DNA from 2 places in the Lysobacter sp. OAE881 genome. Region 1 is predicted to be linked to the other one. Evidence: predicted binding sites of a transcription regulator. Region 1 holds the regulator's gene; the other holds the start of a gene.
What was found. Region 1 encodes FliA, which starts transcription of late flagellar genes. Its sites were predicted from a motif close to TAAAGTTTNNCNNNCNNNGGCCGATAA; they were not measured.
Positions count from the first base shown of each region.

Region 1 (8,605 bases):
TCGTCAACTTCGTCGTCGTCACCAAGGGCGCCGGGCGCATCTCGGAAGTGTCGGCGCGCTTCATCCTCGACGCCCTGCCCGGCAAGCAGATGGCGATCGACGCCGACCTCAACGCCGGCCTGCTGTCGCGCGAGGACGCCAAGCTGCGCCGCGAGGAAGTGCGCGCCGAAGCGGACTTCTACGGTTCGATGGACGGTGCCAGCAAGTTCGTGCGCGGCGACGCCATCGCCGGCCTGCTGATCCTGGCGATCAACATCATCGGCGGCGTGCTGATCGGCGTGCTCCAGCACGACATGGCGCTGAAGGACGCCGGCACCACCTACGTATTGCTCGCCATCGGCGACGGCCTGGTCGCCCAGCTGCCGGCGCTGCTGATCTCCACCGCGGTCGCGATGCTCGTCACGCGCGCCACGCGCGAGCAGGAAATGGGCCAGGCGGTCACCACGCAGGTGCTGCATCCGCGTGCGCTGGCGGTCTCGGCCGCGCTGCTCGGGCTGGTCGGCATCGTGCCCGGCATGCCGAACCTGCCCTTCCTGACGCTGGCGGCGCTGCTCGGCTTTGCCGCGTGGAAGATGCACAAGCGCGCGCTCGCGCCGAAGGAAGACACGCCCGAAGCCGAAGCGGCTGCCACCGCCGCCGCGCAGCCCGAGCTGAGCTGGGACGAACTGCGTCCGGTCGAGCCGCTGGGGCTCGAAGTCGGCTACCGCCTGATCGCGCTGGTCGACAAGCACCAGGGCGGCGAACTGCTGGCGCGCCTGAAGGGTGTGCGCCGCAAGCTCACGCAGGACCTGGGGTTCCTGATTCCCGCCGTTCACGTGCGCGACAACCTCGAGCTCGCGCCGGGCACGTACCGCGTGCTGGTGCACGGCGTGCCGATCGCCAGCGGCGAGATTCAACCTGATCGCCACCTCGCGCTCGACCCGGGCCATGTGTACGGAAAGATCGAAGGCATTCCCGGCAAGGATCCGGCGTTCGGACTGGACGCGGTGTGGATCCAGCCGAGCCAGCGCGCGCAGGCCGAATCGCTGGGCTACACCGTCGTCGATGCCGCCACCGTGGTCGCCACGCACCTCTCGCACCTGGTGCGCGAGCGCGCCGCCGAGCTGCTCGGCCACGAGGAGGTGCAGCAGCTGCTCGCCACGCTCGCCAAGGCCTCGCCGCGCCTGGTCGAAGACCTGACGCCGAAGCTGCTGCCGCTGTCGACGATCGTGCGCGTGCTGCAGTCGCTGCTGGCCGAACGCGTGCCGGTGCGCCAGCTGCGGCAGATCGTCGAGGCGCTGCTGGAGCATGGTCCGCACACGCAGGACCCGGCGCTGCTGACGGCCGCCGTCCGCACGGCGCTGGGCCGCTTCATCGTGCAGGAACTCAACGGACTGGGCGCCGAGCTGCCCGTCTATACCTTGGCGCCGGCTCTGGAACGGGTATTGCAGGACTCCGTCAGCGGCCAGGGCGCCGCGCTGGAACCCGGACTCGCCGAGCGTCTGCATCAGAACCTCAGCGAGTGCGTCACCCGCCAGGAAGGCCGCGGCGAACCCGCGGTGCTGCTGGTCCCAGGCGGGATTCGTTCGGCGATCGCCCGGCTCGTGCGGCACAGCGTCCCCGCGCTGACCGTGTTGGCCTACGGCGAGGTGCCGGAGGACAAGCGGTTGCGGTTGGTGGGGGCGGTCGGGTGAGTTTGAGCCGTGATTCGTGATTCGGGATTTGTGATTCGTCAGAAGCAAACGCCGATGACTCACAGGTTACGAAGCGCATCACCGCTGCAGTCACCCAATGCTTTTGCGAATCACGAATCACTAATCACGAATCACGGCCTCCCACCATGCGAATCAAACGTTTCACCGCTCCCGACATGCGCACCGCGCTGCGCATGGTGCGCGACGAACAGGGTCCCGACGCGGTGATCCTGTCGAACCGTCCGACCGAGGACGGTATCGAGATCGTCGCGGCCACCGACTACGACGAATCGCTGGCGCAGCAGGCCCTGCGCGCCGCGCTGCCGTCGATGCCGGCCGCGCCGTCGCCGGTGGCCTCGCCGGTCACGCCGGCGACGGTGGCCGCGGTGCCGACGATGCGCACGTCGCAGCCGGCGATGGATGCGTCGCGCGCGTCCATCTCCAGCGAGGCCGAAGCGCTGCGCGCGGCCGCGAACACCGAAGAGAAGACCCGCTTCGGTTCGCTCGCCGCACTGCTCACCAAGCCGTCGAAATCCAAGGCCGCGTGGACGGCGCCGTCGAACGACGCGCCGGCCACCGACGCAACGCAGCAGGCCGACACCCGCGCCACCGTGGAGCGCATCGAGATGACGCAATCCGAACCCGCGCACGCCACGCGCGTGGAAGTCGAACGCGAGGAACCGGCCGTGGTCGCGCTGTCGGCCAAGGCGAAGGCCAAGGTCGCCGAGTCGCCGATCCGCGGCCGCGCCGTGTTCGCCATCGGCGACGGCACGCCGGTGCCGACCGCGCCGCGCGCACCGAAGGACGAAACGCGGGTCGCGGCATCGCTGCCGCCGCCGGACACCTCGCGCTTCGACGCGATGATGGCCGCACTGATTCCGCAGGGCGAAAAGTTCGAGGCGACGGTGGCTGCGCTTGCGCAGGCCGCGGTCGCACAAGAAGCAACAAGGGACAGCGTCACCGATCCGACACGGGTCGCGCCCACGGCTGCGGTCGTGATCGGTGACGCTGCACCCTCTCTATCGGCGCAGGCGGCGGAGTTTGAAGTGCCGGCCGCGCTTTCCGCGACGCAGGTCGCAGCGGCCGACCCGGCGCACGAATATCGCAGCCTGGCGGATCTGTGGAGCGATGAGGCTTCGCTTCCCTCTTTGGACATGAAGGAAGAAGGCAGCCATCAGGCCGCGGACAACGCTGCCGCTGGGGGTTCTGCCTCTTACGTCGATCTGCTGACGACCCACTCCGTTGCCCCTCACCCCAACCCCTCTCCCGAGGGGAGAGGGGCTGAAGCAGCCCCGACGCACCTCCACGCCGTTGCCGACCAGCGCGATCCGTCCTTCATCGCCATGCGCGACGAACTGGCGACGATGCGCGCGCTGATCGAGCGCGAACTCGGGCAGCTCACCGTCGAGCGCCTGCGCGGTTCGCCGGCGCGTGCGGCGGCGTTCGACATGCTGGTCGGGTACGGCTGCGACGAAAATCTGGCGCAGACGATCGCCGGCCGCATCGACGCCCGACTCGATCCGGCGCAGGTGCGCGAACCGATGCTGGAAGAACTGGCGCGCGCGATTTCCGTCGCCCGCCACGAACCCATCGACGACGGCGGCGTGATCGCCCTGGTCGGCCCGACCGGCGCCGGTAAGACGACCACCGCGGCCAAGCTCGCCGCGCGCTTCGCCCAGCGCCACCGCGCACGCGACGTCGCCCTGGTGACCACCGACACCGAACGCCCCGGCGCGACGGAACAGCTGCACATCCTCGGCCGCCGCCTCGGCGTGACCGTGTGCGAAGCCGCCGGCCCGGAGGCGCTGAACGACGCGCTCGACCAGCTGGCCGACTACCCGCTGGTGCTGGTCGATACCGCCGGCCACGGCCTGCGCGACCGCGCCCTGCTCGGCCAGATCCTCTGGCTGCGCGCCGCCAAGCGCGTGCGCAGCCTGCTGGTCCTGCCCGCCAACACCAACGCCCACGACCTGGGCGAAGTGGTCCGCCGCTACCGCCCGGCCTCGCCGGAAGGCGTGGTGCTGACCAAGCTCGACGAGACCGGCCGCCTGGGTTCGCCCCTGTCGGTGCTGGTCCAGCAGGGCCTGAGCCTGGCCTACACCACCGACGGACAGGCCGTCCCGACGGACATCGCCGCCGCCGACGCAACTCGTCTGGTTTCGACCCTCGAGAAAGTGCGACGTGCTGCCGATAACCCCCTCGGGTCTCTCGAACTGACGCAACTCAAGCCCCGCCCCGTGACCCTCCCCACCGAGGACCGACATGCATTCGCCAGCTGATATCAACGCCATTCCCGCCGCCAACGGCACCGCACGCCCGCCCGTGCGCGTGATCGCCGTGGCCAGCGGCAAGGGCGGCGTCGGCAAGACCTCGGTATCGGTGAACCTCGCCATGGCGCTGGTCCACGCCGGCCAGCGCACGCTGCTGCTGGACACCGACCTGGGCCTTGCGAACGTCGACGTGATGCTCGGCCTGTCGCCGCAGTTCACGCTCGCCGACGTCTTCGCCGGCCGCTGCGAGCTGCAGGACACGCTGCTGGAAGGCCCGCGCGGCCTCTGGGTCGTGCCGGCCGCATCGGGCAAGCGCCACATGACCGAACTGCTCCCGCAGCAGCACATCGGCCTGGTGCACGCCTTCTGCCAGCTCGACCTGCCGCTGGACGCGATGGTGGTCGACAACGCCGCCGGCATCTCCGACAGCGTGCTCACCTTCTGCCAGGCCGCGCAGGACGTGATCGTGGTGGTCTGCGACGAACCGGCCTCGGTCACCGACGCCTACGCGCTGATCAAGGTGCTCAGCCGCGAGCGCGGCGTGACCCGCGTGCAGGTGCTCGCCAACCAGGTCAACAACGCCATCGAGGGCAAGCAGCTGTTCGAGAAGCTCGAACGCGTCAGCGCGCGCTTCCTCGACGTCACGCTGCATTACCTCGGCGCGGTGCCGCGCGACGAATGGCTGCGCCGCGCGATCCAGCGCCAGGAAGCCGTCGTCGAAGCCTTCCCGGGCTGCCCGTCGGCGCTGGCCTTCCGCGACATCGCGCGCCGCGCCAACAGCTGGCAGTCGCCGGTCGGCCCGCGCGGCGGCGTGGAGTTCTTCATGGAGCGCCTCGTCGCCCACGGCGCCAGCGCCGCCAGCACCAACGATCCGTTGAGGAGCGCCGTCGCATGAACGCCGCCGCCCAGCACTACAAGGCGACCCAGCGCGCGGCCGACACGGTCAACGCGACGGAAGTCGTCGAGAAGCATGGCGAACTGGTGCGCCGCATCGCGCACCACCTCGCCGCGCGACTGCCCGCCAGCGTCGAGATCGACGACCTGATCCAGGCCGGCATGCTCGGCCTGATCGACGCCGCCCGCAATTTCCAGGCCGACCAGGGCGCCGCGTTCGAGACGTACGCGTCCATCCGCATCCGCGGCGCGATGATCGACGAGATCCGCCGTGGCGACTGGGTGCCGCGCTCGGTGCATCGCCGTTATCGCGACGTCGTCGCGGCCACGCGCGAGGTCGAGCAGAGCACCGGCCGCGCCGCGACCGCGCAGGAAGTGGCCACCCGGCTCGCCGTTCCGCTCGACGAATACCACCGCATGCTCGAGGACGCCGCGCGCGGCCAGCTGATCAGCCTGGAAGCGCACGTCGACGAACACGACGGCGAACCGCACCTGGGCGGCCACGCCGGTGCGACGCCCGCGCGCGAGTTCGAACAGGTCGCCTTCAAGCAGGCGCTCGGCGCCGCCATCGGCAACCTGCCCGAGCGCGAGCAGCTGGTGCTGTCGCTGTACTACGAGCAGGAACTGAACCTTCGCGAGATCGGCGCGGTGCTCAACGTTTCCGAATCGCGCGTCTGCCAGATCCACGGCCAGGCGATGTTGCGCCTGCGTTCGCGACTGGGCGAATGGCGCGGCTCGCACAACGACGACGACGACGAGTTTTGATGGTTTTCGCCCCTCCCCCTGCGTGCAGGGGGAGGTTGGGAGGGGGTAAGCGGCGCGCCAGCGCCGGGCACAGGCACTGCACCGGATGGAGCGGCGCTGTGCACTTCACCCCTCCCCAACCCTCCCCTGCACGCAGGGGAGGGAGTTCGCCCCTCTGATTTCCACCTTCGTAACGAGCAAGCCCACATGGACAAGAACATCCGCATCCTCATCGTCGACGACTTCTCGACCATGCGCCGCATCGTCAAGAACCTGCTCAACGACCTGGGCTTCTTCAACACCGCCGAAGCCGACGACGGCATGACCGCGCTGGTGGAACTGAAGAAGGCGCCGTACGACCTGGTCGTGACCGACTGGAACATGCCGGGCATGCCGGGCATCGACCTGCTCAAGGCGATCCGCGCCGACGCGTCGCTGGCGAAGATCCCGGTGCTGATGGTCACCGCCGAAGCCAAGCGCGAGCAGATCATCGAAGCCGCGCAGGCCGGCGTGAACGGCTACGTCATCAAGCCCTTCACCGCCGCCACGCTGGAAGACAAGCTCAACAAGGTGTTCGAACGCCTGGGAGCGGCCGCGTGATCGACGCGCCCTCCTGCGAGAAGGCGCTCGGCGGTGAAGACAGGCAGGCCGTCATCGGCCGCCTGCATGCGGCGCTGTGGGCGCTGGAACACGACGACCTCGCCGGCTGGCGCAGCAACGTCGACGCGCTGATCCAGTGGCGCAGCCAGCCGCTGGTGCAGGGCCTGGCCAAGCTCGCGCGCGAGCTCGACACCGCGCTCGGCAATGGCAGCGCGAACCCGAACGCCTCGCTGCCCGAAGCCTGCGCGCGCCTCGAGCACGTCGTGCACGTGAGCGAGGACGCGAGCCACCGCACGCTCGACCTCATCCAGGAATGCGGCGTGCTGCTGGGCACGCTGCCGGATGCGTCGACCGAGGAACAGGCCGCGACCATCGCCGCGATCCGCTCGCGCATGTCGGAGATGACCGCCGCGCAGGGTTACCAGGACCTGACGGGCCAGATCATCCGCCGCGTCGTCGAACTCGTCCGCGCGGTGCACGCCGGCCTGGGCGAGATCACCGACAGCGAGGCGACGCCGATCCACCTCAACCACAACAACCGCGGCTACGGCCCGTCGGTGGCGGGCGTGGACCCGACGCCTGCGACGCAGGAAGACGCGAACGACCTGCTGTCGTCGCTGGGGCTTTGAGATGCACTCAGTGCCTTCGCTCCTGCTCGTCATTCCCGCGAAGGCGGGAATCCAGCGCCTTGCGTGCGCCGGGGCGAAGTCACTGGATTCCCGCTTCCGCGGGAATGACGTAACTGGAATGAGATCCACATGAGCGCCATCGCCAACGACATCGCCGCCGACTTCCTGATCGAAGCGCGCGAGATCCTCGACCAGCTCGGCGAGCAGATGGTCGCGCTGGAACACGCGCACACCGATCGCGACGCGCTCAACGCCGTCTTCCGCGGTTTCCACACCATCAAGGGCGGCGCGGGCTTCCTCGACTTCGGCCCGATGGTGGAGATCTGCCACGCCGTGGAGGATCGCCTCAACGTCGCGCGCGACGGCACCGTGCCGATGGATGCCGAGGCGTTCGACGGCGCGCAGCAGTCGCTGGACCTGCTGGTGGACATGCTCGCCGCCATCTCCAACGGCGAGGAACCCGAACATGCACCGCCCGCGCTGCTGAAGTCGCTGCGCGACGGCACCGGTGCCGGCGCGACGCACATGCCGACGTTGTCGCCGAAGCCGGCGAAAGCCGCGCCCGCGCACGGCGACCTCGACGCCGAATTCGACGCGATGCTCGACCAGCTGCATGGTGCTCCCGGCACGGCGCCGAAGCCGGCCGCCGCGCCGGCGCCTGCGCGACAGGCGAAGGCGCCCGCCGCGAACGCACCTGCGAAGGCCGAAGATCCCACCGTCCGCGTCGACGTGCGCCGCCTGGACGCGATGGTCGATCTCGTCGGCGAACTCGTGCTCGCGCGCAATCGCCTCAAGACCATCCGCCCGCGCCTGCGCGACGAAGACCTCGACCGCGCCGTGACCGCGCTCGACGTCGCCACTTCGCGCTTGCAGTCGGCGGTGATGATGGTGCGCATGCAGCCGGTCGGCCGCGTGTTCGCGCGCTTCCCGAAACTCGCGCGCGACGTCGCGCGGCAGGTGAAGAAGTCGGTCGAACTGGAAATCGTCGGCGCCGAGACCGAACTGGACCGCAACCTCGTCGAAGCGCTGGCCGATCCGCTGGTGCACCTGGTGCGCAACGCGATCGACCACGGCATCGAATCGCCCGAGGCACGCCGCGCTGCCGGCAAGCCCGAACAGGGCACCGTGCGCCTGTCGGCGCAGCAGGAAGGCGACCATGTTTCCATCGAGGTCAGCGACGACGGCGCCGGCATCGACCCGGAAAAGATCCGCCGCAGCGCGATCAAGAAGGGCCTGATCGATTCCGATGCGGCCGCGCGCCTGACCTCGGACGAATGCCTCAACCTCATTTTCATGGCGGGTTTTTCCACGCGAAGCGAAGTCAGCGACCTGTCCGGGCGCGGCGTCGGCATGGACGTGGTGCAGTCGAAGATCCGCGAACTGTCCGGCCAGGTGCAGATCCATTCGGAAGTCGGTCGCGGCTCGCGTTTCGCCATCCGCGTCCCGCTGACGCTGGCGATCCTGCCGACGCTGCTGATCGAACTGGAAGAAGACGTCTACGCGCTGCCGCTGGTGCGCGTGGTCGAAGTGCTCGCGCACGACCGCATCGAACCGCTGTGGGTGGACGGCCAGCGCATGCTCGACCTGCGCGACCAGCCCCTGCCGCTCATCGAGCTGCGCACCTGGCTCGGCCTTGCGCCGCAGCCCGGCGCGGCGACGACCTGCGTGGTGCTGCAGTCGGGCGATTCGCGCTTCTGCCTGACGGTCGATCGCGTGCGCGGTCGCGAGGAAGTGGTCATCAAGGCCCTGCCCCGCACGCTGCGCGGCCTGGCCGGTTATGCCGGCGCCAGCCTGG
Region 1 covers NZ_JBEPOG010000001.1:3,661,884-3,670,488, forward strand. The annotation lists gene flhA (flagellar biosynthesis protein FlhA) at 1-1,673, shown strand, start outside; gene ABIE51_RS16855 (AAA family ATPase) at 1,820-3,952, shown strand; gene ABIE51_RS16860 (MinD/ParA family protein) at 3,936-4,838, shown strand; gene ABIE51_RS16865 (RNA polymerase sigma factor FliA) at 4,835-5,602, shown strand; gene cheY (chemotaxis response regulator CheY) at 5,789-6,181, shown strand; gene ABIE51_RS16875 (protein phosphatase CheZ) at 6,178-6,810, shown strand; gene ABIE51_RS16880 (chemotaxis protein CheA) at 6,940-8,605, shown strand, end outside.

Region 2 (8,605 bases), 150 kb from region 1:
GCTCTCGGCGATCTCGCGATCGCTCGCCATGAAGGTCAGCGCGTTGGCGAGCTTCACTTCCTTGCCGCTGCGCACGTGAAACGCCTTCATGCCGGCGCTGAACTTGCCCGAGCACACGCGCATGAACGCCACGCGGTCGCGATGCTGCGGGTCCATGTTCGCCTGGATCTTGAAGACGAAGCCGGTGAGCTTGGGCTCGTACGCGGCGACTTCGCGCGACGTGGTGGCGCGCGGCTTCGGCGAAGGCGCGTGCTCGACGAAGAAGTCCAGCAGCAGCTGCACGCCGAAGTTGTTCACGGCCGAGCCGAAGAACACCGGCGTCTGTTCGCCGGCCAGATACTTCGCGACGTCGAACGGATGCGAGGCGCCTTCGACCAGTTCCAGCTCGTCTCGCAGCTCCTGCAGCATCTGCGCACCGATGCGCGCTTCCAGCGCCGGGTCGTCGATGGACGGGAAAATCGTCGAATCCTGGCGCGTGAAGTTGCGGCCCTGTTCGTACAGGTGCACCTCGCCGGTGACCAGATGCACCACGCCCTTCAGGCGCTGGCCCATGCCGATGGGCCAGGTGATCGGTGCGCACTGGATCTTCAGCACGCTTTCCACTTCATCCAGCAGTTCGATCGGGTTCTTGCCCTCGCGGTCGAGCTTGTTGATGAAGGTCATGATCGGTGTGTCGCGCAGGCGGCACACCTCCATCAGCTTGATCGTGCGCTCCTCGACGCCCTTGGCGACGTCGATGACCATCAGCGCCGAGTCCACCGCGGTGAGCACGCGGTAGGTGTCCTCGCCGAAGTCGGCGTGGCCCGGGGTGTCGAGCAGGTTGACGATGCTGCCCTCATAGGGGAACTGCATCACCGAGCTGGTCACCGAGATGCCGCGCTCCTTTTCCAGCGCCATCCAGTCGGAGGTCGCGTGGCGCGCGGCCTTGCGGCCCTTGACCGAGCCGGCCATCTGGATCGCACCGCCGAACAGCAGCAGCTTTTCGGTGAGCGTGGTCTTGCCCGCGTCGGGGTGCGAGATGATCGCGAACGTGCGGCGGCGGGCGGCTTCGAGGGAAACGTCGGACATGGCAACGGCGGGCGCGGACGGGCCGGAGACGGCGGTCCGCGGGTCGGTAGTCGGGAAGGGCGGGAATTATACGCGGCTGGCCCCGGCGGCCGTCGGGAGCAGGGCGGCCGGCGTTCGGGCGCGCGATATCCGGGCTAGAAGCCTGGCGATCCGAGCTCCGGGTTCGGCGTCCGGGGCTTGAGGCTCGGCGGTCCGAGCTCCGGGCTCCGTGTTCGGAGCTGAGAGCTCGGCGGCTCAAGCTCCGAGCTCGGCGTTCGGGGCAAATAGCTCGGCGGTCCGGGCTCCGAGCTCGGCATTCGGAGCAAAAGGCTCGATGGACCGAGCTCCGGGCTCGGTGTTTGGAGTTGAGAGCTCGGCGATCCGGGCCTCGAACTCGGCGTCCCGGGCAAACGGCTCGACGGTCGGAGCGAATTGCTCGACCGCCGAGCATCGGGCTCGATGCCGGATGGGTTGGACCGAAAGTGTGCGCCCGCTCCCAATTCAGAACATCCCCGTTCAGCAGTTCCTAAAGCCCGGCCTATGCGTGCCGCTACCCGTCATGGATATTCGCATTCCGTATTTCCGGGGGTTGCAGTGCGCATCGTGATCGTGGGTGAGGACGCCGGCCGCGCCGGCGAATTCGAGGAGTCGCTGAGTTATTTCGATCTGGGCTGGAATGTGCAGTGGCTGGCCGAACCCGATGCGGCACTGTCGTCGGGCGAGCCGGTCGACGTCTTCATCTGCGGCCTGCGCCTGGGCGTCGTGCCGGGTCCGGTCCTGCTGAGCCAGGTGGCGGCGCTGCACCCGCAGGCGGTGCGCATCCTGCTGCTGGATCCGGACGAGGACAGCGGCAGCATGCAGGGCCTGGATTGCGCGCACCGGCTGCTGTCGCGACCGCTGGATGCCGGCGAGTTGATCGAGGCCATCGACAGCGTGGCCGAACTGCGCAACGTGCTGGGCAGCGAGGAACTCAAGCAGGCCGTGGGCCGCGTCGGCTCGCTGCCGCCGCCGCCGCGCCTGTACCTGGAACTCTCGCGCCTGCTGCGCGATCCGGATGCGAGCAACGCGGCCATCGCGCAGATGCTGTCGCAGGACCCGGCGATCGTCGCCAAGGTGCTGCGCCTGTGCAATTCGGCGTACTTCTCCGGCGGTCGCGAAATCACCGACATCCGCGCTGCGGTCACGCGACTGGGCCATCAGCAGCTGCTGCGCCTGGTGCTGGCCAGCGAGGCCTTCGGCCCGAACCAGCTGGCCGGGAAGGAACGCGAGGCGATCCAGGACCGCGCGCTGCGGACCTCGCGCCTGGCGCGTCGCCTGCTCGCGGGCCCGAGCGCCGAACTGGCCGCGACCGCCGGCCTGCTGGCGGAAGTCGGCAAGCTGCTGCCGGGCGTGTCCGACGGTTCGGAAGGTTCGAGCGGCCCGCACTACGCCGAAGCCGGTGCGTACCTGCTGGGCCTGTGGGGACTGCCGATGCCGATCGTCGAAGGCGTCGCGTTCCAGCACCGCCCGGGTCGCCTGAAGGCGAGCGGCTTCTGGGTCGCCGGTGCCGTGCACGTGGCCTCGTCGCTGGTCGCCGGTGCGCCGGTGGACGAGGGTTACCTGCGAGGCGTCAATGTCCTCGACCGCCTGCCGCAATGGCGCGATCTGGTGGAGCCGTCGGCGGCGCAGGCCGCGTAAGCGGTTCGGTTCGAAGTGTTTTGCGAAGGGGCGCGTCGGTGACGCGCCCTTTTTTGTTTCTGCGCGCTTGCGACGCGTAGCGGTCGCGCGGGATAAGTGAGTCCACGTTCCGCTGGAATGACGAGGCGCGCTTCAAGCCCCTCTCCGACCGGGAGAGGGGTTGGGGTGAGGGGTAACGAAGCCCTGGCGGTGAACGAACCTTGCCGCACAGCGCTGCGCTGTTGCTCGGTGCTTCGCACGCAGAAGAAAAATGGATTCCAGCTTTCGCTGGAATGACGAGCGTCTTAGCCCCTCTCCCCTCGGGAGAGGGGTTGGGGTGAGGGGCAACGAAGCCGTAGTGGTGAACGAACGGTGCCGCACAGCGCTGCGCTGTTGCTCGGTGCTCCACACGCAGAAGGAAGATGGATTCCATCATTCGCTGGAATCCCGCGGGCTTGAGCCCCTCTCCCATCGGGAGAGGGGTTGGGGTGAGGGGCAACGAAGCCGTAGCGGCGAACGAACCTTGTCGCGCAGCACTGCGCTGTTGCTTGGTGCTCCACATGCAGAAGAAAGATGGATTCCAGCTTTCGCTGAGCGACGGTGATGCGGTTCGCCGCTAAGGAGGACCCACGCGCTACGGGCCTGGATCCCGGCTTTCGCCGGGATGACGGTGTATCAAGGTAATCGGGCATGCGGCAGGCCGCGCGGCAGTGCCGCGGGCACCGTCTTCGAAAGGGACACGGCTGCCATCCATGGCGTCACGCGACCGGCTTCGGAACGCCCGGCCCGACCCTCCGTGGTCGGGCGTTCGGCAGGCCGCGCGGCAGTGCCGCGGGCACCGTCTTCGAAAGGGACACGGCTGCCATCCATGGCGTCACGCGACCGGCTTCGGAACGCCCGGCCCGACCCTCCGTGGTCGGGCGTTCGACCGCGCGCGAACCAGTGGTTCGCAAGCGCGCGGTCTCACCCCCCGGCAATTCGCAGGGGGCCTTGCGGGCCGGTCATGCGGAACGGGATCGACTCCAGCTTCATCCCGCGATTGACCTGCACCGCGAAGTGCAGATGCGGGCCGGTGGTGAAACCGGTGTTGCCCGACAGCCCGATCTGCTGGCCTGCGCGCACGCGCTGGCCCACGCGCACCAGCGCGCCTTCGGCCTTGAGGTGCGCGTACAGCGTCATCGTGCCGTCCTCGTGCAGGATGCGCACGAAGTTGGCGCGGCCGCCGAAACGCTCCAGGTTCAGGCCCGCCTTGTCGAAGTCCGACTCCACCTGCATCACGACGCCATCGCGCGCGGCGAGGACGGGCGTGCCGATGTCGGCGGCGAAATCCACCGCATAACGGTTCTGTTCGTCGCGATGGCTGAAATGGCCGCCATAGCCCTGGTCGATGCGGAACTGCGCCTGCTGCAACGGCAACAGGTACTCGACATCGCGCGGGCGCGCCGACGGATCGCCCGGCAGGCTGTCCATCTGCAGTTCGAAATCGAAACCGCGATCCGGATCGGCCGAGCTGAGCACCGCGACCAGCGCGCTGCCCTGCGGCGCCACAGTCGCGCGCGCAGGCAGCACCGGGTTGCCGATCACGTTGTCGCTGCGGCTGAAATCCAGCTGCACCTGCACCGGGCCGGACAGGCGGTTGTCGGCGAAGGCGAGGAAACGATCGCCGTCGTTCTCGATGCGCAGCCGCGCGATCGCGCTGGGCTCGCCCTCGACCGGGATCACCTTCAGCGCATCCTTCATCTGCGAAGGCGCGACGTCCGGCACATGGTCGCCGTAATGCGTGATGCCGGCGCGGTCGGTCCAGCGATACACCTTGGCCGCGCCCGCGCCGAACGCCGCCAGCAGCGCGACGCTGCCGAGGATCCAGACCGCAGGGCGGGGCGCGCGGGGCATCGCGTTACTGCGCGCAGCCGGGCGAGAGCTGCAGCACACGCGCGACTTCCGCCAGGTCGAAAGCCGACACCGACTTGTCGTCGTGCACCGCGAACAGCGCGCCGTTCGGGAACGCGAGCGTGGACGCCGCATGCAGCGCGACGCCGTCGGTATGCGCGGTGGTCTCGCCCTCGAAACTGCCGCGCGGCGCGAGCGTGGCGCGATCGAACAGATGGAAGATCGTCAGCGGCGCGAGCTGGTCTACGGCAATCCAGTAACCGCCGCCATCGGCGCAGCTCCATAGCGCGACGCCTTCGGCCTCGGCGCCGAAGCTTTTCTCCGGCAGGCTACGGCCGGTGTACTTGCCGCTGAAGCTGTACTCGCGCAGCGTGGATTCGTGGCGACGGTCCTCGTCGGCGATCAGCAGGCGGTCGTTTCCCGGATCGCCGGCGATGGATTCGACCATGCGCAGCGCGGCCTCCTGCGAGGTGTCGCCGAACGAACCCGCATACGTCGCACGCAGGCGGCCGGCCTGGTCGAACTGCACGCGGTAGCGGCGCACGCGCTGGTCGAGTTCGGCCAGCGGCGGTACCTCGTCGAACTTCTTGCCGTACATGAAGCTGTCGGTGACGTAGATCTCCAGCTCACCCGGTTCCGTCTCGGTAAGCCAGATGCCGTACGGGCTGCGCAGTTCCTTAGTGCCGAACGTGCCGACCGGCGCGAAGTCCGGCAGCGACAGCACCTGCACGCGGTGGTTGTCGCGTTCGACGACGAACACGTAGTCGCCGTACACGGCGATGCCGTTGGGACGGTCGAACTGCCCCGGCTCGCTGCCTTCGCCGCCGACATCGCGCAGGCGCCGGCCGGTATCGGCATCGAACACGACCAGGCGATGCGCGGACTTGGCGGTGGCGATGAGCCACGTCGCGCCGTCTTCGGTCGTCCAGGTGGCGAGGGAGTCCAGCTCGTCCTGCGGGCTTTCGGCCGAGACGAAGCGTTCGGGCACGGTGCGGACTTCGGGCGTCGCGGCGGGCACGGGCGTGCTTGCGGGCGCGACGGGGCGGGTGGTGGTGCAGGCGGGGGCCAGGGCCGCCAGCGCGATCGCGATGGCGGCGGGGGCCGAAAGGCGGAAGGTCATGGAGCCGAAGTGTATTCGGGCCGCCTTTGCGCGGGGAGCCGGGGACGTGACGGACATAATAAATCGCTATATGCGGATGAAGCGATTGACACCGCTCAAGGCCAGGGGCAGACTGCGGCCATCCATCGAGACCGGCTGAGGGACAGGCCCTTTGAAGCCGGGGCAACCCAACCCAGCGCGCAAGCGCGGGCGAAGGTGCCAACTCCTGCGACGGGGCGCGTCAGGCGCCGGTCGAAAGATGGTTGTGATGCGCGCCCCACGTGGGCGTGCACTGCGACTCGCAGGCTCGGTGGCCCTTATGTCTTCAAGGATGCCGCCATGAGCTTCGCCCCCGTCTCCGCCGCCGCTTCCGATGCCGCGACCGCCGAACGCGCGGACGCCTTCGATCCCGTCGTTCATGCCGCCGTGTTCTCCCATGCGCTCCACGCGCAGCGCGGCGAATGCACCGTCGAACTCGACCTGCGCCACGCCGGCACGCGCCGCATCGCGCTGCGTTACGAAATCCTCGGCGACCGCACGCTGCCGGCGGTGTTCGTCGCGGGCGGCATCTCGGCGCATCGCCATCTCGCCGCCAGCGCGACGTTCCCGGAGAACGGCTGGTGGGAACAGCAGATCGGCGTCGGCAAGGCGCTGGATCCGCGCGAACGCTGCCTGATCGCCTTCGACTGGATCGGCGCCGACGGTTCGCTCGATGCGCCGCTGGATCCGGCCGACCAGGCCGACGCCATCGCCGCGCTGCTCGACGTGCTGCACGTATCGCGCCTGCAGGCGTTCGTCGGCTGCTCGTACGGCGCGATGGTCGGCCTGCAGTTCGCGGCGCGTCACGGTTCGCGCCTGGAGCAGCTCGTGGCGATCAGCGGCGTGCACCGCGCGCATCCCTATGCCAGCGCGTGGCGCGCGCTGCAGCGTCGTGCCGTCGCGCTGGGCGCATTGCAGTGCGATGAAACGCATGGCCTCGCGCTGGCGCGCCAGCTGGCGATCCTGAGCTACCGCACGCCGGAGGAATTCGCTGCGCGCTTCGCGCCGGCGCAGGTGAGCGAAGGCCGCGTGCGCGTGGGCGCGGAGGATTACCTCGACCATTGCGGTGCCGCCTACGTGCAGCGCACCTCGCCGACGGCCTATCTGCGGCTGTCCGAATCCATCGACCTGCAGGACGTGGATCCGACCGCCATCCGCCTGCCGGTCACCGTGGTCGCCGTCGCCGAAGACCGCTTGGTGCCGGTATCGGACGCCTACGATCTGGTCGAACGCCTGCGCGGCGAAACGCGCCTTCGCGTGGTGCGCTCGCTGTATGGCCACGACGCCTTCCTGAAGGAGGAGCGCGCGATCGCGGAGCTGCTCTGCGAAGCGCTCGACGACGTGCTGGAGGTGGCGGCATGAGCACCACGCGCAACCGCTGTACCGCCGCCGTCCGCGCCGGCATCGATCGCGACACCGCCTTCGGCGCCGTCACGCCGCCGCTGGTGCTGTCGTCCAACTTCAGCTTCGCCGGCTTCAACGAGAAGCGGCAGTACGACTACACGCGCAGCGGAAACCCGACCCGCGACCTGCTGGGCGAGGCGCTGGCCGAGCTCGAAGGCGGCGCCGGCGGCGTGGTCACCGCCACGGGCATGGGTGCGATCACGCTGCTGCTGCACGCGCTGCTCAAGCCGGGCGATCGCCTCGTCGTGCCGCACGACGGCTACGGCGGCAGCTGGCGTTTGTTCAACGCGCTGGCGAAGAAGGGCGCGTTCGAGCTGATCACGGCCGATCTCACCGATCCGCGCGCGCTGACCGATGCGCTGGCGAGCGATCCGACGGTGGTGTGGATCGAAACGCCGTCGAACCCGTTGCTGCGCATCACCGACCTGCGTTTCGTGATCGAAGCGGCGAAGGCCAAGGGCGCGGTCACCGTGGTCGACAACACCTTCCTGTCGCCGGCGCTGCAGCAGCCGATCGCGTTCGGCGCCGATTACGTCGTGCATTCCACGACCAAGTACATCAACGGACACAGCGACGTCGTCGGTGGCGCGGTCGTCGCGCGCGAAACCGAAGCGCACCAGCAGCTGGTGTGGTGGGCGAACGCGCTGGGCCTGACGGGTTCGCCGTTCGATGCGTTCCTCACGCTGCGCGGCCTGCGCACGCTGGACGCGCGACTGCGCGCGCACCAGGAAAACACACACGCGCTGGTGTCGCTGCTCGATGCGCACCCGGCCGTGCGCGTGGTGCATTACCCGGGGCTGGAATCGCATCCGGGCCACGCGATCGCCGCGCGCCAGCAGGAAGGTTTCGGCGCCATGCTGAGCGTCGAACTCGATGGCGGCGTCGACGCGGTCCGCGCGTTCCTCGACGGCCTGCAGTGCTTCACGCTGGCCGAGTCGCTCGGCGGCGTTGAAAGCCTGGTCGCGCACCCGGCGACGATGACGCACGCGGCGATGTCGCCCGAGGCGCGTGAAGCGGCGGGCATCGGCGACGGTTTGCTGCGCGTGTCGGTGGGCATCGAACATGTCGACGACCTGGTGGCCGACATCGCCGCCGCGCTGGAACGCGCGGAACAGGCTGTCGCCGTCGCCGAGCGCATCAAAGGATGAGCGTCGCCGCGGTCGAAGTCGCGCGCGCTTCGGCCGCGCAGGTCGCACCGGCGCGCGTGGCGCTGCTCGGCACGGGCACGGTGGGCAGCGCGGTGCTGGCGCGGCTCGCATCCTGGCGCGGCTCGCCGCTGGGCGAGCGCGTGTCGCTGGTACATGTAGCCAATTCGAGGGCCTGCGCGGGCGATCGCACGGGCCTCGTCGCGGGCGATGCGCGGCGTCGCCTTGCGCTCGCGCCGCAGGGAAGTTCGCTCGATGCCGTCGATGCGGCGCTGCGCGGAGAGGGACCTCGCGTGGTGATCGATGCGACCGCGAGCGAGAGCGT
Region 2 covers NZ_JBEPOG010000001.1:3,510,667-3,519,271, reverse strand. The annotation lists gene ABIE51_RS16210 (peptide chain release factor 3) at 1-1,068, opposite strand, end outside; gene ABIE51_RS16205 (HDOD domain-containing protein) at 1,642-2,724, shown strand; gene ABIE51_RS16200 (peptidoglycan DD-metalloendopeptidase family protein) at 3,667-4,596, opposite strand; gene ABIE51_RS16195 (phytase) at 4,601-5,713, opposite strand; SAM riboswitch class I at 5,833-5,958, shown strand; gene metX (homoserine O-succinyltransferase MetX) at 6,032-7,093, shown strand; gene ABIE51_RS16185 (O-succinylhomoserine (thiol)-lyase) at 7,090-8,283, shown strand; gene ABIE51_RS16180 (homoserine dehydrogenase family protein) at 8,280-8,605, shown strand, end outside.
Region 2: ABIE51_RS16205 (HDOD domain-containing protein) is a predicted target of FliA. The motif match lies at 1,575-1,601, and genes of this name have one in related genera.